2 regions of the Arthrobacter sp. TmtSoilC51 genome follow, and region 1 is predicted to be linked to the other one. Evidence: predicted binding sites of a transcription regulator. Region 1 holds the regulator's gene; the other holds the start of a gene.
What was found. Region 1 encodes LexA, which represses DNA repair genes until DNA is damaged. Its sites were predicted from a motif close to TCGAACANNTGTTCGA; they were not measured.

Region 1 (7,755 bases):
ACGGTCCGGCCGGTTGGGCGCTGAAATAGTGTGCAGACTCCATAATTTGCCAGATTAGTTGGCTATCGGCGGCTTGGGAAACTGCCACCAGTCGGAGTGGTTTGACACCGGGTGCTAACGTTGGGGGCATGTTCTTGATCTTTGAGTAATCAGCCCGAGCCGATGCAACACATCGGCCAGGCACCCGCCCGCGATGCAGGCCCCGCTTGGCACATCAGCCCAGCGCATGGCCATTCCGCCAGGCAGGTTCCGTCCGGCACAATCTGCATCTCCCGTTATTGGTGTTGCGGATGCTCAGAAGAACATGTCCCACCCCAACTGTCTCGAAGACAGTGGGCTCCAGCCATCTGTCTTTCGGTTGATGGCTTCTGGTGTGGCAATGGATTCTCCAGCAGGACAGGACCTCCCGCGGACCCACACGCTCGATCCCAGCACCACAGGAGGCCCTCTATGGCCGAAGCTCGTCAGCCCACCGCGAATACCGTCCCATTGGACACCAAACAGCACTATTCTGGATATGCCGAACAGTCTAAGGAGACCATGACCACCCAGAAGCACTCCGGATCCGATTCCGACGCCCAGGACATGAGTCCTGAACAAATCCAGGCCGTCATTGACCGGATTCTTTCCAAGGATGTACCCGCAGTGGCATCCGATGACAATGATGCCAAAGGTGTTTTCGGCAGGGCGCAAGCGATCTCCACGCTTGACCACGAACACAGCATTTACGACGGCGACCAGGAAGACCTGGCCGAGCGCCGTGCCCTCCGCCGTACCGCGGGCCTTTCCACTGAACTCGAAGATGTCACCGAAGTTGAATACAGGCAACTGCGCCTGGAGCGCGTTGTCCTGGCCGGCCTTTGGACAGAAGGCACTTTGGCTGACGCCGAGAATTCGCTTCGGGAACTGGCGGCCTTGGCAGAGACTGCCGGATCCGAGGTCCTTGACGGGCTGGTTCAGCGCCGCACCAAGCCGGACCCGGGAACGTTCCTCGGCTCGGGTAAGGCCCAGGAACTCAAAGACATCGTGTCCGCCACTGGCGCCGATACTGTGGTGGTTGACACCGAGCTTTCCCCGTCCCAGAGGCGCGGACTTGAGGACATTGTCAAGGTCAAGGTGGTGGACAGGACCACGCTGATCCTGGATATCTTCGCGCAGCATGCAAAGAGCCGTGAAGGTAAGGCGCAGGTTGAACTCGCGCAACTCGAGTATCTGCTCCCGAGGCTCCGTGGCTGGGGTGACTCCATGTCCCGCCAGGCCGGTGGCCAGGTGGGTGGCGCCGGAGCCGGCATGGGTTCCCGTGGTCCCGGTGAAACAAAGATCGAACTTGATCGCCGCAGGATCCGTACACGCATGGCCAAGTTGCGTCGGGAGATCGCCGCGATGAAGCCGGCCCGCGAGACCAAACGGGCCAACCGCCGTCGTAATGCCGTACCTTCAGTTGCAATCGCTGGCTATACCAACGCCGGAAAGTCTTCGCTCCTGAACCGACTGACGGATGCCGGGGTGCTGGTGGAAAACGCGCTGTTCGCCACCCTGGACCCCACGGTCAGGAAGGCGCAGACACCGGATGGCATCGGCTACACCCTTGCTGACACCGTCGGATTCGTCCGCTCGTTGCCTACGCAGCTGGTGGAAGCCTTCCGCTCCACGTTGGAAGAGGTTGCAGACGCAGACCTGATCCTGCACGTCGTGGACGCCTCCCACCCGGACCCGGAGGGGCAGATCGCAGCAGTACGTGCCGTCTTCACCGAGGTGGACGCCCGCAAGGTTCCAGAAATCATCGTCCTGAACAAGGTGGACGTCGCGGATCCTTTTGTGGTGGAACGCCTGAAGCAGAAAGAGCCGCGGCACGCAGTGGTCTCCACCCGCACAGGCCAAGGCATCCCGGAACTCCTGGAAGAGATCAGCCGGTCCATTCCCAGGCCGGGCGTCCGCCTCGAGGTGCTCATCCCGTACGACCGCGGTGACATGATCAACAAGCTGCACAACTCCGATTCGGAAATCCTGAGCCTCGAGCACGAGGAAAGCGGAACCCGTGTGGTGGCCATGGTCCGTGAAGGATTGGCCGCCGAGCTGGAGTCATTCGTCAGCCATGGTTGAGAAGGTGGCGGCGGACGTCGTCGAGTCGGTGGGGGAGAAGTTCACCCTCGAACTGTTGGACAAAGCTGTTGCTGGAATGGGCGGTCAAAGCCGTGCAGGCCAGCACGAGATGGCAAAACAGGTCACCAGGGCAATCGAGTCCGGTGAACATTTGCTCGTCCAGGCGGGAACGGGGACAGGTAAGTCCTTGGCTTACCTGATTCCGTTGATCGCGCATTCCATGGACAGCGACAAACCGACACTCGTGTCCACCGCTACGTTGGCCCTGCAGACTCAAATTGTGGGCCGGGACCTGCCCCGGCTGTTGGAAACCATAAGCCCGGCCCTTGAACGGCCCGTGAACGTAGCTCTCGTCAAGGGTCGGGCAAATTATGTCTGCCTGCAAAAGCTCGAAGGGGGCTTCCCCAGCGAGGAGCCGTCGGAAGGCCAACTGTTTTCCCTTGGCGAGGACACCAGCGTGCCGCATTTCGCAGCGGCCGTTGGGGGCCCGTCGTCGCAATTGGGCAAGGAAGTAGTACGGCTCCGCGAGTGGGCCGAAACGACCCCCACAGGGGACCGGGATGAACTAATGCCTGGCGTCACGGATCGTGCCTGGCGGCAGGTGTCTGTGACGTCAATGGAGTGCTTGGGAGCACAGAAGTGCCCACTTGCCGAGGAGTGCTTCAGCGAGCTGGCGCGCGCCAGGGCCGCCGAAGCCGACGTCGTAGTCACCAACCACGCCATGCTGGCCGTGAGCGCGTTTGAAGGACTCGCAGTCTTGCCTGAATATGACGTCGTGGTGGTTGACGAAGCCCACGAGCTTCAGGACCGGGTCACGGGGGCCGTTTCGGGCCAGTTGTCCGTGGCGATGGTCCATGCGGCCGCCTCGAGCGCCCGCAAACACACGGCCATCACCGTTGACGCCCTGAATGCTGCTGCGGACCGGCTGGATATGGCTATTGCCGGAGTCCCCAACGGTTTGCTGCCCAATGGGCTCAACGACGAACAACTTGACTGCCTGGACCAACTGCGGGATGCCACCCGCGCCGCGTTGTCGGATTCGAAGACTGACTCTTCAAACGCGGTCGACGGCGGTCGGCAGCTTGCGCGCTCCCGGCTCATGCTCATTCTGGAACTGTGCGAGAGGATGCTCGCCGCCAAGGAGAACCGTGAAGTGGTGTGGTTCTCCAGAAACAGCACCTTCGATCCCCAGCAGGGTTACTCCCAGCCGGATGAGACATCGCCGGCACTGATCAACATCGCCCCACTCAGCGTGGCGGGGAGGCTGCGGGAAGGCCTATTTGCAGGGCACACAGTGGTGCTGACTTCCGCGACGCTGGCAATTGGATCGGCGTTTGAGCCTGCAGCGGGCGGCCTCGGACTGATCGGGGACGGGGCGCCGAGCTGGACCGGCTTGGACGTCGGATCACCCTTTGACTATCCCAAGCAGGGCGTCCTCTACGTGGCCAAACACCTGCCTAAGCCCGGCCGCGGTACGTCGGCCGAGGCCCTCGATGAGCTCGAAGACCTCATCCGTGCATCCGGCGGGGGAGCCTTGTGCCTGTTTTCCTCACGGCGGGCGGCCGAGGAAGCCGCAGACGCCATGCGCCCGCGGCTGGATGTGGACATCCTCTGCCAGGGCGAATCCACCATGGCAGCGTTGGTAAAGCAATTTGCCGATGAACCGGACACCTGCCTCTTCGGCACGATGTCCCTGTGGCAAGGCGTTGACGTCCCTGGTGGTTCATGCCGCCTTGTGGTGATCGACCGCATTCCGTTCCCGAGGCCCGACGATCCGCTGATGACTGCACGCTCGCGGGCCGTTGCGCAGTCCGGGGGCAACGGGTTCATGGCGGTGTCGGCTACCCACGCGGCAATTCGCCTTGCGCAAGGCGCAGGGCGCCTTATTCGCTCTACCGCCGACAAAGGTGTGGTGGCGGTGCTGGACTCACGGCTTTCCACCGAACGGTACGGAGGGTTCCTGCGCGCCGCATTGCCACCGTTTTGGGCGACGACGGATCGCAACGTGGTGCGCGGCGTTCTGGAACGCCTGGGCACAAAGAAAACGTAGGCGAACGCCTTAGAGGGAACGCAGGACAGAGACGACCTTGCCCATAATGGTGGCTTGGTCTCCCAGAATCGGTTCGTACTGCGTGTTCTGGGGCAGCAGCCATGTGTGTCCGTCGCGCTGGCGGAAGGTTTTCACTGTGGCTTCGTCGTCCAGGAGGGCGGCGACGATGTCGCCGTTGATGGCGTCGTTCTGTCGCCGGACAACTACCCAGTCACCATCACAAATGGCGGCATCGATCATTGAGTCGCCAGCGACCTTCAACATGAACAGTTCGCCGTGGCCCACCAACTGCCGGGGCAAGGGCAGGACGTCCTCAATGGTCTGGTCGGCGAGGATTGGCCCGCCGGCTGCAATCCTTCCCACCAAGGGCACCATTGCGGTGTCGCTGGCACTGGCCAATTCCGTCACAGCGAGTCCACCTGCGCTGCGCAGTGTGGTGGCCGCTTCCACGCCGGGAATCGTCCCGCCATCAAGCGTCAATGGCATGAGGACTTCCATGGCGCGGGGGCGCTTGGGATCCCTCCGTAAGTACCCGAGCTTTTCCAACTGCGAGAGCTGGTGCGTGACGCTGGACAGGCTTGCGAGACCAACGGTGTCCCCGATTTCGCGCATACTCGGCGGATACCCGTTGTCATTGACGGACCGCTGAATGGTTTCCAGTATTTTCTTCTGCCGGACAGTCAGGCTTTTGGGACTCTTTTGAGGCTGCTGGCTCCGCAGGGGTACCCCGCCGCCGGTGGCTTTCGCTGCCATGTTCGCCAATGCCCTTCCGTTCCGCCCGGTCACGATCCGAAGTGTGCCCGGGGATGGTCGGGTCTGAAAAATGTCAGACCCTCCTGTTCCACTGAAACAGTGCCTGTTTCTTCACTCAAACCTAGGCCAGGCACAGGCGTTTATCAAACATTCGTTCTAGCGAGTCTCGACACCGTTCGTTGATAAGTGCTAAAAATGTCATAGCAAGTTTCGAATATGTGTTCTATAAACGCGGACCATCGGCTGGATGTTCGAAGAAAGTGTTCGAACATCCGGACGTTGATCCAAGCGAACACAAGGAATTGGCAGCCGGCAACGGGCATCCGATGCAGGCAATCGCTCAGAAGGGCTCAGCTCATGTCCGCAATCTCAACGTTCCACGAATTCCGCAACACCCCGGCGCCTACGCGTCTCCGGCTTACCCGGCGCGGCAGGATCGTCTTCTTCGGCATCCCTGCCATGCTGCTCCTTGCCGCACTGCTGAGCCTGGCCGGCTTCATCAACTCTCCCGCCAAAGCCTCGGATACGCGGGCCCAGTTGCAGCCGCCCGTTGCTGTCACGGTTACTGTCCAGCCCGGGCAGTCCCTGTGGGGCATTGCTGGTGCGGCCGCTCCTGAGCGCGACCCCCGCGATGTCATCGCGGAAATCATCCAGTTGAACGACCTCCGCGGAGGACGCATCCAGCCGGGCCAGCAGCTTTTCGTTCCCGCCAACTAAACGGTCGGCCGGGTGCGCAAAAAGCGCCTCCGGCGTCACAGTTACTCCGCAGTCGCACTGGCACCTTAAACTGTCTTGGTGAGTGACCAGCTTGAGCGACTTGACCGACTTCCCCTCCGGACCAATCTGCGTGGACTGAGCCCGTATGGCGCACCGCAGCTTGACGTCCCGATTTTGCTCAACGTCAACGAGAACACCCATGGCGTGCCGGCAGATGTGCAAGCGGCGATCACCGAGGCCGTTGCTGCCGCGGCTACTGGCCTGAACCGGTATCCTGACCGCGAATTCACGGAACTCCGTGAATCCCTGGCGGATTACCTCGGACACGGGCTTTCCGCGGACAACATCTGGGCCGCGAACGGCTCCAACGAGGTCCTGCAACAGATTTTGCAGGCCTTTGGTGGCCCCGGGCGCAAGGCATTGGGTTTCCCTCCCACGTATTCCATGTACCCGTTGCTTGCCAGTGGCACCGACACCGAGTATGTCCGCGGCGTTCGTGCTGATGACTATGGGCTGGACGCAGCTTCTGCTGCTGCCCAGGTGAAGGAGACTGGCGCAAATATCGTCTTCCTGTGCTCTCCGAACAACCCCACTGGCACCGGACTGGGTTTGGACGTGGTCGAAGCCGTGTACGAGGCGGGCGAGGCGAGCCAAGCTATCGTCATCGTGGACGAGGCCTACCACGAGTTCGCGCACGACAACACACCAAGCGCACTGACGCTGCTTGCCGGACGGGAGCGCTTGATCGTTTCACGCACCATGAGCAAAGCCTTTGCCCTGGCTGGTGCCCGCCTGGGTTACATGGCCGCCGCACCTGAGGTTGCGGATGCCATTAGGCTCGTCCGGCTGCCGTACCACCTTTCAGCAGTCACGCAAGCCACCGCTTTGGCAGCCCTCAACCACCGCGAAGCGCTCATGGCTGACGTCGAGGACATCAAGGTCCAACGCGATCGCATTGTGACCGAACTCCTTCGAATGGGACTCAAGCCCTCGGCCTCGGACTCCAATTATGTGTTCTTTGGCGGTCTGGAGAACCCGCACGCCATTTGGCAGGGGTTGCTGGAGGCGGGTGTCCTGATCCGCGACGTCGGAATTCCCGGACACTTGCGGGTGACTGCCGGAACGGAGAAGGAAACAACGGTCTTCCTTGAGGCCTTGGAAACCCTCCTGGGCAGCCCGGCGTCCCAGCCCAACTAAACTTGTCAATAGACCCACCCCACCCTTCGTGTATAAGGACGTCCCAATGAGCGAAACCGGCGCCACGCCGTCCGCTGCCCGCACTGCTCGCATGGAGCGCACCACCAGCGAATCCTCCGTCCTGGTGGAAATCAACCTCGATGGCACCGGTGTCTCGGATATCAGCACCACGGTTCCCTTCTATGACCACATGCTGACGGCGTTGTGCAAGCACTCCCTGATTGACATGACCGTCAAAGCCACCGGGGACACCCACATTGATGCGCATCACACGGTGGAGGATGTCGCCATTACTTTTGGTGAGGTCTTGCGCACAGCCTTGGGCAACAAAGCCGGCATCCGCCGCTTCGGCGAAGCAACGGTTCCCTTGGACGAGGCCCTGGCGCATGCCGTCGTGGACGTTTCCGGACGCCCGTACCTGGTGCACGGAGGGGAACCTGCGGGACAGGAGTACCACCTGATCGGGGGGCACTTCACGGGCTCGCTGACACGCCACGTGTTTGAGGCAATCACGTTGCACGCAGGTATCTGCCTGCACATGAATGTCCTTGCTGGCCGCGATCCGCACCACATTGTCGAAGCCCAGTTCAAGGCCTTTGCGCGCGCTCTTCGCTCAGCAGTTGAGTCGGATCCTCGCGTCGAGGGCATTCCGTCAACCAAGGGGGCGCTGTGAGTGGACAAATTCTGAAGAACGGCGCCGTTACCCACGCTTCGGCCGCCGTCAAGCCGGAGTCGCCCGAGGGTAAGCCCACCGTTACCGTGCTGGACTACGGTTCGGGAAACGTTCGTTCCGCCGTTCGCGCCCTTGAACGTGCCGGTGCCCAGGTGGTCCTCAGCGCCAAGCCTGAAGACGTGCTGAACGCTGACGGGCTGCTGGTCCCGGGCGTGGGTGCTTTTGAGACGGTGATGAAAGAACTCAAATCTGTGGATGCCAT
Region 2 (7,755 bases), 1.3 Mb from region 1:
GCCCGTCAGGGGATTCGATGGTGACGCCTTCAACGTCTGCACCCTCGGTGAGGACCTGGTCAAGGTCCTTCAGCACACCATTGACACGGGCAACAACGACGTCGCGGCGCTCAAAGAAGAGTTCCGCGCCGGTAGTCCCTTCCGTCACCTTGGTCTCTTCGCCATCGACGATGAGGGTGATCTGTTGGGCATCTGACACGGGTGTCTCCTATTCATAGTGAAGGCTTCATAGCTTGTGGCGTACGGGGACCACAGCCAGCCACCGTCAATCGTATCTGTTTCGACGAAGGCGGCCAAAGCAGCGCGCCGTCGCCTGGAATCAGCTTCCGGTCGCCCGGGATCAGCTTCCGAGGCCGGTGATGGCAAGGTTCCTGGAGATACCGTCAAGGGGCCCTGAGTGGGTGAATTCCGGAGGAAGCCCGACGCCGGGTGGCAGGACTTCTGCATACGGCAGGGTCTCGGGGCGGCCAAGGTCCCAGGCCTTGCTTGCGCTTAGGCTGATTCCCTTGGGACCAGTTCGTCGCGTGGTTCCTCGAATCAGCAGCAGGCGGGTACCAAACAGGAGCGGACCCGATTCTTCCTGGGCTTCATGGAAGAAGACTGTGTCCACGCAGCCTGTACCGTCGTCGATGCTGATGAACACTACGCGGCGCCCCCCACGCATGGGAGGTGTCTGAGTTGCGATCCGGACGCCTGCCACCAGTACCTCGGTGCCGTTGCGAAGACCCAGGAGCTTATCCGCCGTGGTGACACCAAGCTTGTCCAGCAATGGCCTATGGCTTTCCATAAGATGCTCGCTCACATCCACAGCCATGAGATCAAGTTCTGCCCGCACGTTGTCCACCATGCTGGGCTCAGGTAGTCCAGCAGCAATATTCCGCAACTCCACATCACCAAGGGGCAAGGACAACTGCCCTTCAATGACGTCGTTGGCCTTCTTGGAGGGACTGGTCTGGAGAGCCTGCAAGTGCTGCACCAAATCGGCGCGGTTTGCTGTTCCTCCAGCATCCCGGTGCAGGGCGTCGAAGGCCCCGAGTTGGGCGAGCCTCTTGATATTCGGCTTGCTCACCCTGGCCCTGGCCCTGAGGTCGGCGAGGGAATCGTAGGGTTGCCCAGCCACGATCCGCTTAAGCTCCGCTCCCGAGAGGCCGTATATTCCGTTCAGGCTCAAGCGAATGCCAAGCCTGCCGGAGTCCTGGCCTTCCTGGATTCTTTCCACCCTGTATTCAGCCTGGCTGCGGTTAATATCCAAGGGCAGGATGGGAATGCCCAAACGGCGGGCCTCAGCAACCAGCAGGCGTTTGGGGTACATCCCGGGGTCGTGCTCCCAAAGCCCCGCCAGGAACGCTTCAGGGTGGTGGGTTTTCAGCCACGCCGATTGATAGGTGGGCACTGCAAAGGCAGCTCCATGGGCTTTACAGAAACCAAAGCTGCCAAAGGCCTTGAGGGTTCCCCACACTTTGTCCACGACGTCAGGTGAGTATCTCTTGATCGCTTCCCGGCGGAAGTACTTCTCCACTTCCGGTTCGTGGATCTCGTCACCCAAGGCCCGGCGAAACTCGTCTGCCCTGTCCAAACCGCACCCTGTCATGACGTGGAAGGTCTTCAGGATCTGCTCATGGAAAACAGTGACGCCATGGGTTTCCTGCAAGACGGGCTTCAGGTCCGGGTGGGGGTACACCTCAGGCGCGAAGCCATGCCGGTGCTCCAGGAACGGACGGACCATGTCCGACTTCATGGGCCCAGGCCGGAACAAGGAAATATCGATAATGAGGTCATTGAATTCCCGCGGTGCCATCTTCCCAATCAGCTCACGCTGGCCAGGAGACTCAATCTGGAAACAGCCCAACGTATGCGTACTGCGAATCAACTCATAAGTGGGCTCGTCGTCGAATGGCACTGCATTGAGGTCAATCCGTCCGTCCTCCGCAATATAGTCCGGACCTGTGCTTCCCGGCTCCACAGGATGGTGGCCCGCCGCCACTACCTCTGCCTTGGAAGGGTGCAGGCGGATAACCTCCCGCACCGCAAACGCCATGGCACTTTGCATCCGCACACCCAGGACATCCAGTTTGAGCATTCCCATGGGATCCATGTCGTGTTTGTCGAACTGGCTCATGGGTAGCCCCAAACCGCTGGGCTGCACCGGTGTTCTGTCCAGGAGCGTGGCGTCCCCCAGGATCACCCCGCAGGGGTGCATGGAAATGTGCCGTGGAAGGCGATCCAACCTTTCAGTGAGATCCACCAGCAGGTCCAGCTGCTGGTTTTCCTCCATGCCTCCCGGCCCTCCGCGTCCAGACTCCACACGCCCGGCAAACTCACGGAGTTCAGGCTTTTCAACCAACGCTTCCCTGAATTTGCGGGCTGAGAACCGCCACAACTGCTTGGCGATTTCGCCGATTTCAGCCTCGTCCATGCCAAGAGCCATGCCGGCGTCCCGGACAGCACCGCGGGCGCGGTAACCGTTTTGCATACTCATCAGGGTCACCCGTTCCGCTCCGAAACGCTCGAAGATCTTCCGGTAGACGTTGTGCCGTTCGGCGCTTTCGACGTCGATGTCAATATCAGGAAGGGTTGACCGGCGCCCCGAGAGGAATCGTTCAAAAATGAGGTCATGCCGGATCGGATCAACTTGGCTGATGTCGATCAGGTAGTTAACCAAGCTCGAGGCCCCGGAGCCCCTGGCAGCTACCCGGACGCCCATTTCAATGATCATCCGGGACACTTCGGCCACTGTGAGGAAGTAGGAGGCAAAACCAAGCTTGCCGATGATTCCGAGCTCATGTTCCAACCGCGAGCGCATCTGCCCTTCCGCATCGCCTTTGATGCCTGGGAAGCGCCGGGTGATTCCTGCCTCGCATCGTTGGATGAGTTCCACCATGGGGTCACGGTCGATGCCAATGATGGAGGCTTCAGGGACAACGGGCTTCTTCCATCCCATGTCCAGGATGGGATCGATGCGGCATTTATCGGCGAGCGCTTCTGTGTTGGAGAGCAGTTTGTTCAGCCCGGCTGCTCCTTGCCCTGCCGCGCCCATGATCTCTTTACCGAGTTGGAGCATTTGTTGGGCGTTCTTCAACCAGCCCTGCCCTGTTGGTTGTAGTGGACCTGTTGGTTGTAGTTGACCTGCTGGCTGGAGCAGGGGGGCTGCGGAAAGTTCGGGGAGGGATTTTAGTGTGCGGGCGGAGTCCAGGACGTCCGCGGTTGGGGCGCCATCCTGGGCGCAGTAGCGAACGGCGTTGCTGAGGATGGCGGGGATGTTGTATTCAAAGGCGAGCTTGAGCATGCGCACAGCGTGGGCTGTGCTGAGGGGTTCTCCAGGGGCGCTCAGGTGGGATACGGCCTCGGCAACGATAGTCCCGGGCGGCATGGCGTCAATCCATTGTTTGAAGAGTGTCCGGGGCCGAAGATATTTCCGCCCTCCCATGGCACGGCCTACATCGGAGTCTGGTCCTATGAGGACGGTAAGCACGGGTTTGAGGGTTTTTGGGTCCAGTGTCCTCGATGCGAGTTCTGCCCTTGTTACGGCGACGGGCACCACTCCCCCGGCCTTGCCGGAGGTGCGGGCATGGGCGTCGGAGACGAGGCGGCAGAGGGCGCGGTAGCCAGCGCCGTTGTTGTTGCCGTGGGCGAGTACGACGACGCGGCCCGCAACTTGGGTGCGGTGGTCGCCGTCGTCGTCGAAGATGGCGAGGTCCACTCCGATGATGGGGTCGATGCCGGCGTCCATGCATGCTTTGAGGTGTTTGATGATGCCGTACAAGCCGTCCCTGTCTGTACAGGCGAGAGCTGTTGCGCCATCTGCTGCTGCGGACTGGGCAAGTTCGTCTGGCCAGGAAACGCCGTAATGGGCGCTGAAGGCTGTGGAGACGTGCAGGTGTGTGAAGTTCAAGGTTCAGGCGGCTTCGTCTGGTTCGACTGCCCGGGCCGGTGCGGCGTCGTGGATGCGAAGGAGCCGCCAGCGGCCGCTGGCGAGATGTCGGACGAGGTCAAGGGTTATGGCCTTGCCGGATTGCCCTTCATCCTGTGGGCGCTGAAGTTGGACCCGCCAGATCTCGTGGTCTACCAAGCCTGCGCCGCTTCCTAGAGGGGCCCTGCTTTCTTCCACCCACCATTGGCGCCGCTCGTACCACCGGATGGGTTCGTTGGTGACGACGTAGTGGATTCCTTTCCACTGGATTGCTTGTGGCCTTCCCGTTTCCGTGCAGATGACGTCCACGGACTCACTGAAAAGCCCCATATCCACACTCCTTGCCTGGGGGCATCGCCCTGGATCAGCAAAATTACCTGGTCAGCAAAATCGCCTGTCAGCAAAATCGCTATTCGAATGTATGTTCGAATATATCCAGTTTACGTCGCTCCCCCGACAAAACCTACTGGGAAGTTTTGCTCCCTGGAGACGCCTTGGACTTCCGCCTGGCAGTAAGTTCGAGCAACTTGTCACGCAGGGGTTGGGCACTCTCTGCGAGCGCGACGCGCATCATCAGGGATGACCCGAGGCGGAATTGCTGGGTCCGAAGCACACGTTGACGGTTGTAGGCAGTGAGGGCCTGGTCCAGGGGCATGGTATTGACCAGCTTTCCCAGGGTGACGGCGTCTATCAGCGATTCGCAGGCGCCCCGCCCAAGGTTGGGCGCCATGGCGTGGGCCGCGTCTCCGATGAGGACAACATTGCCCCGCGAATAGCGCCATAGCGGCGGGGTGGTCCAAATGCGTTGTGCCAATGACGTTTCGGGCGTCGCCGTATTCAGGACATGCTGGATGCCCGTCGCGTGCTTGGAGTAGCGGCGTCGTGCCAAATCAAGGGCGTCGCCGACGTCGATTCCTTCAGGTCCCATGCCGCTGCGGAAGGACGCGTACCAGTTGGTTCCGCCGCTTGATGGGCCGATGCCAAAGAGATCCCCGCGCCCCCAGTACTCACCTATGCTTTCGCTGCCCGGGTCTTCTGGAATGACGCCCCGAACGGCGAGGTAGGGGGTCAGCTTGGCGGCACACCCCTGGCCCCACACGGAGCGCCGCACCATGCTGTGCACCCCATCCGCCGCTACTGCCAGGTAGGAGTCGCCTGGAACCGCGTCCACCTTTCCGTTTCGCCTCTGGACCGTCGGGGGCACGGCGGAGTCGAGGAACCGCAGGAGCGTATGCCTGGCGACCCCCACAAGGTTCTGCCCCTCCACGCTTATCCACGGAGTGCCTGCGGAGCTCCTGAGTGCACCGCCTTTGATGAGGGGGCTGTTTTCCCGGATGGCGCCAAGGATGCCCAACGAAGCCAGGGCTTCCTGGGCCTCGGGCCACATGGCCAGGGTTGTTCCCACCGCTGGGAGGTCAGCCCGCTGTTCGTGCACAGTGACGTGGAACTGGCTGGGATCAAGGGTTCCTGCAAGGGCGAGGCCCGCTATGCCCCCACCGACGATATCCACCTTTTTCATGCCGCCACTCTACTACTACATTTGTAGTAATTGGGAGGTTAAAGGCTAGACTTTCGCCATGCCGGACAGACGAACCAGCCTTGCCGACGCGGCCCTCACCGTGGTGGCTGCCAAAGGCCTCAAGGGACTCACCCATCGGGCCGTTGACGCCGAAGCGGGCGTCGCCGTGGGAACTACTTCCAATTACTTCCGCAACCGTGCCGCTTTGGTAGCTGCCGCCGTCGACCGCGTTGAAGAACGCGATTCGCTCCTGCTGCAGCAGCAGGGCGGATCCGAAATCCCGACGTCGGTAGCCGCCCTGGCGGAACAGCTCGCCGGGGCACTGCTCGCGCTGGCAAAAAACCACGCTGAACTGACCAGGGCACGATTCGCCTTTGCCTTGGACCAGCCCGACGTTGTGGCCGCCGGGCACCAAAGAATGCTTTCAGCCCTTGAACAGATGCTGGGTTCCATGGGAGTGACTGACGCAAGGGCCCGCGCTGAAGCGGTATCGGACTACGGTGACGGGTTGGCCATGCACCTCCTGACTGCCCGCCGCGGACAGGACATGGACCGATCCACCGTTGCGGCCAACGTTCGCCGCCTCTTGGAGGGATGAGGGCAAAGGGGTGGACGCGGGCGGGTCCACAGAGCAGGATTGTGGCATGAGTACCAATGACGCACTCCTGAAGCAGGTCAGCATCTCCGCCGCCGATGACAACCTCGTTGCTCGATTCGAAATCGAAGGCAACATACCGGGCTCCGGCGCCTACGTCGTGGGCCTTGTTGCCGCAAGCGAGGACTATTCCTCCCAGCGCAGGCTGGGCATTGAGTTCATGAACGGAGAAGCGATCTCGTTTTACTCCTTCAACCATTCACTCAGCGCCGAGGAAAACTACGACATCAAGGGCGTGGAACACTCCGGCAACGTGATCACGGGAAACTTCCCGATGTCGGCCATACATGGACTGAGTAAAGGCCACGTCATGACAGCCTTCAGCGAGGCGGACGGGCGCGAGTTCCAGGCCGGCGTGCCGGTCACGGAATCGCTCTAGCTAGAAAAGGCCCTCCACCGGTTCGATGAGTTCCGGTGAGTTGTTCCGGACATTTCCGACCGCTGCCCCGACGGCGTCGAGCGTCCAGTCAGCAGCGGCATCGTGCGCCCTTGAGCGCACCATGTCCACCAAACCGGCCGCATCGTCCTGCCGTGGATCCAGCCAGGCTTCCATGGTGTCCCGGCTCATGGGCAGGGGAACCCGGTCATGCAAAGCGGTCAGCTCGTCAAAGACGGAAGCGCTGCGCCGTGTACGGGCCGATTCGGACGTGGGCGTATCGGCCGTGATGATGGACATGGACAGCAGCCAACGGGCGGGGTCGTCATTGGACATCGACTGGTCCCGCCACCACTCATAAAGGCCGGCGAAGACCAGCCCTTCGCCGTTTGCCGGATGTACGTAATAGGGCTGCTTGCTTTTGCCTTCGCCCTTCTTCCACTCGTAATAGCCATCGGCAGGAACAGCGCATCGCCTGGCCACGGCGGCCTTTCGGAAGGACGGCTTCTCCAGGAGAGTTTCACTGCGGGCATTGATGAGGCGCGCGCCGCCTTTGGGATCTTTGGCCCATGAGGGAACCAACCCCCAGCGCGCAACATGCAGCTGCCGTTTCAATCCATCGTCCACGAGCCTTTCCAGCACAATCGGAACAGCATCCGTTGGAGCCACATTCCACGATTTTTCGAGGGCGATCTCATTTTCAAGCTCGGCATCAAAGTCGGCCAGCAGATCCCCCACGGCACGGGCCATCACATAACGTCCACACATGGGAACAGTCTGCCGCGTGGTTCAAGGACACACCAGTCCGGAATGTGACGTAACCCCAGTTCCCGGCCTCAGGGGAATTATTAGGCTGCGGGTTACGGTTGATACCAACGAACCACCCGTGAAAACGACCCAAACTGAGGAGAGCTCTGTGGATTTCACTCCCGACTCCGGCACCATCACCATGTTCTCGACCACCTGGTGCGGCTACTGCAACCGCCTGAAGAAGCAGCTGGACGCCAAAGGCATCGGCTACACCGAGATCAACATCGAAGAAGTGGATGGCACGGCCGAACTCGTCGAGCAGCTCAACGGAGGCAACCGCACCGTCCCCACCGTCCTCTTCCCGGACGGAACCGCAGCAACCAACCCTTCTGCTTCGGAAGTTGAAAGCCGGCTCGCCGCCTAAGCTGCGCCTGAAGCCTCGCTGGGTCCGCACGGAACAATCCCCGCACTGTCTGCCACCTGTGATAGACAGAATGGGAATCCGTAGCGGGCCCAGCTGTCTTAAGCCGGCCCGCTCTCCGCGA

Region 2: a site for LexA is predicted at 4,324-4,339, ahead of ACZ5G6_RS14170 (DUF6504 family protein). Genes of this name have one in related genera too.

The regions. Positions count from the first base shown of each region.
Region 1 covers NZ_AP035877.1:1,818,092-1,825,846, forward strand. Annotated here, with positions in the region: gene ACZ5G6_RS08305 (class I SAM-dependent methyltransferase) at 1-43, opposite strand, end outside; gene hflX (GTPase HflX) at 541-2,103, shown strand; gene ACZ5G6_RS08315 (ATP-dependent DNA helicase) at 2,096-4,153, shown strand; gene lexA (transcriptional repressor LexA) at 4,163-4,906, opposite strand; gene ACZ5G6_RS08325 (LysM peptidoglycan-binding domain-containing protein) at 5,264-5,623, shown strand; gene ACZ5G6_RS08330 (histidinol-phosphate transaminase) at 5,702-6,820, shown strand; gene hisB (imidazoleglycerol-phosphate dehydratase HisB) at 6,867-7,493, shown strand; gene hisH (imidazole glycerol phosphate synthase subunit HisH) at 7,490-7,755, shown strand, end outside.
Region 2 covers NZ_AP035877.1:3,113,874-3,121,628, forward strand. Annotated here, with positions in the region: gene thrS (threonine--tRNA ligase) at 1-199, opposite strand, end outside; gene ACZ5G6_RS14165 (DNA polymerase III subunit alpha) at 341-3,892, opposite strand; gene ACZ5G6_RS14170 (DUF6504 family protein) at 3,896-4,240, opposite strand; gene ACZ5G6_RS14175 (FAD-dependent monooxygenase) at 4,374-5,429, opposite strand; gene ACZ5G6_RS14180 (TetR/AcrR family transcriptional regulator) at 5,488-6,027, shown strand; gene ACZ5G6_RS14185 (hypothetical protein) at 6,074-6,463, shown strand; gene ACZ5G6_RS14190 (SOS response-associated peptidase) at 6,464-7,210, opposite strand; gene ACZ5G6_RS14195 (mycoredoxin) at 7,377-7,634, shown strand.